2 regions of the Lysinibacillus sp. NPDC095746 genome follow, and region 1 is predicted to be linked to the other one. Evidence: riboswitches for the same ligand, from Rfam matches in the RefSeq annotation. Region 1 holds a riboswitch; the other holds the start of a gene.
The links. Region 1 has a riboswitch for FMN ahead of ribE (riboflavin synthase). Riboswitches for the same ligand answer to the same signal wherever they lie in the genome.
Positions count from the first base shown of each region.

Region 1 (2,470 bases):
TTCCATAGGTCGCCATAAAGTTAATCGTTTCTGGGGTCATAAATTCCGCAAGTGCGAGTAAGTCCCCTTCGTTTTCTCGGTCCTCGTCATCTACTACAATAATCATCTTCCCTTGTTTTAAATCCTCTAATGCTTCTTCAATTGAATGTAGCAATATCGCCACCTCCAGCTCGTAAAATGTATTAGATCCATTATGCCTCGGCATAATTGCGTCTAAAATCTTTAACTTCTTTTAGCAGATATTTGGATTCTAATAGAAGTTAAAACCCGTTTTTTGCTAAGAAGTCTCTTGAAATGGTTGGTGCTTCCTGTCCACGCTTAAGTTGATGCAAAATGTATTTTCCAACTAAATCGGTTTCAACATTGACGAGATCACCAATTTTTTTCATACCTAAAATAGTTTCCTTGTATGTGTGAGGTATCAGTGATACTGTGATACCGTTTTTCTCGACATGGAAGAGGGTTAAACTCGTTCCGTCAATTGTGACGGAGCCCTTTGGTATACAGTAGCTCGTTAACTCCTTCGATAATTCAATATCAATATAGACTGCATTTGCTAATGGTCGCTTGCGCACTATTTTCCCTATCCCGTCTACATGTCCGGATACAAAATGACCACCGAAACGTCCATTAGCTGACATAGCGCGCTCTAAATTTACCGGATCTCCAACTGCGAGCTGTTGTAAATTTGTTGCGCTCACTGTTTCAGGCATTACATCCATCGTTAGCTCTTGTTCATTAAAATGTATCACTGTTAAACAAACACCATTGACCGCTATACTGTCTCCGAGCTTTACATCCTCTACCATTTGCTTTGAAATCACGGTAATTTTCATACTTTGCCGATCTCTTTGCATGGTTTTTACGGTACCAATATCCTCAACAATTCCTGTAAACACTTTTTCACCCGCTTTCAATCAATTAATAAATTTCCGTTCAAACAAAAAACCCCTTAAATGAAAGGGGTTTGGGAGTTTATCTACATAAGACGTCAACAAATAAACCTCATGGATATAATATTTTTTCCACAGGCTGTTATCTCATCGTTCTTCTCCCATCCAGACTGTCACTGTCGGTTTTGGATTCGCACCAAATCAGCTTGCGCTCACGGACTTTGAATTTCTTCATCACCGCCGATTGGGAATTTCACCCTACCCCGAAGAACTACTGCTATTCAATTTTTTAGCTAAATAAAACAAAAACTACTTCCCGGCTATAAAATGGGAAGTAGTTAACATAAAAGCATACTCAAAGAAACCTTATAAACTCAAGCGAATTTAAAAAGCTCATACTTTTACCCTTCTCCCATCCAGACTATAACTGTCGGTTTTGGATTTGCACCAAATCAGCTTGCGCTCACGGACTTTGAATTTCTTCATCACCGCCGATTGGGAATTTCACCCTACCCTGAAGGATATTTTTATTTAGCTACTTCTAACGATAACACTATTTTATTTTATTATCCAGATAATTCTTAATAAAAATTTTTTTCTCTACCTAATTTCGCTTTCGTAAATTTGTACTGTTTAAAAAGACAGTTAATCTACCATCAACAGAGATAACAGTACCAGCCATGAAGCTTGCTTTATCTGAAGCTAACAATAGGCCCGCTTCTACTACTTCTTCTGGTTCCCAAGGCGTCCCATCCGTACACGTGACATTTCTTCTCTTACGTACACTGAACTTATTATGATATTTTGCGCAAGCATTGGCATCGCACTCAATTCCTATAACTTCCTCGGTAAAAAACGAGATACAACACAAGATGCTTCATAATAGTTGTACCTGTCACCCTGCTCAATACCATCGGATGACAGGTACATTTTTGTCCATTCAACTACATAATAAAGATGATTTCGTTATTGATTTCAACGCATTTTTCGGTACAATATTTACCAATGAAGATACCTTACTCCCTTTCATCAAAAAAACATTTACCCTTTAGTAAAAAAATTATTCATCAAGGGTAATTTACAATACGCTGTTTCATATCCTGTATAATCATGTCATTATTTTTTGAATAGGCAGTAACATTTTCAAGAAAAAAACGTCTTTACAACTAGATTATAAAGGAGACAATTTGTAATGAAATATATTATCTTTGATTTTGATGGAACACTGGCAGATTCTACAGCAGTGTTTACATCAGCTTGGAATACGATTGCACAAAAATATAAATTTAAAGGAATAGAGTTAAAGGAAATCGAATCATTAAAAAAATTATCTATAGCGGAGCGCAGTAAATTATTCGACTTCCCAATGTATAAATTGCCCATGATTTTACCACAGTTTTATCGCTTGTATCGTCAGTCATTAAATGATGTTCATCTTTATGATGGCATTAAAGATGTCCTTTTGGAAATTGATAAAAGAGGCTATAAAATCCTTATTATTTCCTCTAATTCACAAGAGAATATTTTAGAATTTCTAAAAATGAACGGCATTCATTGTGTATCAAATGTTCTATGTT
Region 1 is NZ_JBIWGL010000001.1:200,065-202,534, forward strand. Features, by position in the region: partial or broken gene ribB (3,4-dihydroxy-2-butanone-4-phosphate synthase) at 1-154, opposite strand, end outside; gene ribE (riboflavin synthase) at 261-899, opposite strand; FMN riboswitch at 1,043-1,168, opposite strand; FMN riboswitch at 1,294-1,419, opposite strand; gene ACIQ7N_RS01020 (HAD hydrolase-like protein) at 2,086-2,470, shown strand, end outside.

Region 2 (2,470 bases), on a different contig from region 1:
TTTGGTGAAATAGGTAAGCTTCCTAAAGTCCATTGAAACAAGCCCAAGCAAAATCTATCACGCTCTGTAAGCTTTCTACGATTGTTGTTGTAAGCTGACTCAAAGTTGAAACAATTGAGTTACTTTTGGAATCTAAAAGCAACATACCAAAATGTCACCTTCGTACTTTAGTGGTATATAAAAAGAGGGAGGAGTTTCCTCCCCTTATGTATGATTTTATAGGTATTGCTCTTAGCAAAAGAACCATCTTTCTTCGAAACCTTTCTATCAACCTCAATCAAACCTGCTAGTTCTAAATTCTGAATCAATGCACGAATTCTTCTCTCATTTCACAAACAACGTCAATAATCTCATTGTTGAATACAGTTGCAGGAGCATAACCAAACATCTTGCTACGATATTTCAGATAACTGTAAATCATAAACCAATCAACCCCGATTTCATCACACAATACACTACGAGCAAATTCAAATACACTTATAGGTAATGTATCATCCGTTGAGAACATTTGACCTTCTTTTCCCTCTCGTTGTGTTACCTTAATACCATCTTGTTAGGTCAGTGTATATTGCTTAAATTCTGTAACTCTTTCTCATCTAAAAAATCTGCAATTGCAAATTTAAGCAACAAAAAAACACCTCCTAGACTTTAACAGTCCAGTAAGGTGTCATTACTTGAACACTACCCTAAATCATACTTTATTCTCGAAATTAACTCATATACATGGAACGCTGATGATGAATCCATTTACGCATTGTTGTGAATAGTAATGCCATGATGATAGTAATTAAAATACCTTTCACAATGTTAAATGGCAAAATACCAGCTACGATCATTTTATATAGTGAATCACCTACAACAGGCTCCATACCTAAAAAGTAAGTGTACATAGGTAAAAATACAACATAGTTAAGAATGCTCATTCCTACTGCCATTACAATTGTTCCAGCAGCTAAACCTCCGACAAGGCCTTTAACTGTTTTGGAGCGATTAAATACAAAGCTCACTGGTAGAATAAATAAAATACCTGTTGCAAAGTTCGCGAAATGTCCTACCGGTACTCCCGTTGGCGTGCCTGAGAAAACCCAGTCCAACACATTTTTAAATAATTCTACTAAAATACCGGCTACAGGTCCCATAGTAATCGCCGCTAATAATGCTGGCATATCACTGAAGTCCACTTCCAAAAACGCTGGAAACGGCGGAATCGGGAAATTAAAAAGCATTAATAAAAACGAAATACTGCTCAGCATGCCAATCGTAATATACGATTGAAGTTTAACATTTTTCTTCATTGAAAACTCTCTCCTCTTTGCTGATTCAATCTCGCAAGAAGAAAGGTTACGACCTAATCGATCATCATCATGAAAAAACCCTTATGCAAAAGAGCATAAGGGAGAATAGGCAAGATTAAAAAACGCCATTAATTAACTATTTTCTGAGCATACGCTGTGTGAAATCACATCGAAAAAACGCTCGTACATAGTTAAATTCATAACAATGAATGACGATCGTACCTTCATCTTCTCCCATCCAGACTTTAACTGTCGGCCTTGGAATCGCACCAAGTCAGCCATGCAAAAAATTATTTGCACAGGTCGCGGGCTGAAGAGCCTTTCGTAAATATGCGTGCTAATATGTCTTAAAGGAAACATTAGCGATTTACAACTCTATTACCGCCGGTCGGGATTTTCACCCTGCCCCGAAGATGAATCATTATTTTTTTGTTTCATAGCCTTACTATAATGAATTATTAGAGAAAAGTAAATAGCTTTGCTTAAAAAATTCCGATTAAACTTGTATGCTTTAAGCGCGTGAAAAGTAGCTTAAGTCCATATTCATCTCACCACCTATTGAGGTGAGAGACACTTCTGTACAGGATGCTTTGCTTTCGCTACAAAAAAATGGCAATAACAAGAGCATTCACGCACATATAGCGGCGAGAATGCTCCAAAAATTTCTTTAATTCTATTTTTGTTGTTAGGCTGTTTATGGCATATATCGTTTATTGGCTCCTACAGGCTTTGGCAAGAATGTTTTTAAATCAAATCCTTCCCAGCTTTCCTGTACAACATTGTCTAGACGTATTTGTTGATCAAAACTTGCAGCAGTTAGCATCATAGCTTCTATCATTTGAGTTGCACGAACAGTATCCATGGCCGTTAAATCAAGCGGCTCATCAAATGTAACAATAACACCTTCTGCTACTTCTTTCACACTGTATGTTATATTTTCCGGTACAACTGGAACGTATACATCATCATTTTTATTTCGCATAACGGTAAGCGCTTCTGTTACAGTGGAAAAAGTTTTACGAGTATCTGGTGATAAATATTCAGCTCCATTTTCATCTTTATATAAATAATAATTAAAGTGATTTGCGCTTGTTAAGGTCATAGACTTACTTGGCTCTTCATCCTTAGAAAATTTGTAGGCTGTACCATCAGAATTTTCAAACTCAACATCTTTA
Region 2 is NZ_JBIWGL010000006.1:81,980-84,449, reverse strand. Features, by position in the region: gene ACIQ7N_RS06435 (hypothetical protein) at 305-508, opposite strand; gene ACIQ7N_RS06430 (ECF transporter S component) at 711-1,295, opposite strand; FMN riboswitch at 1,518-1,714, opposite strand; gene ACIQ7N_RS06425 (RNA polymerase subunit sigma) at 1,990-2,470, opposite strand, start outside.
Region 2: it holds a riboswitch for FMN, as region 1 does, so the genes downstream of both, ACIQ7N_RS06430 (ECF transporter S component) here and ribE (riboflavin synthase) in region 1, are expected to answer to the same signal.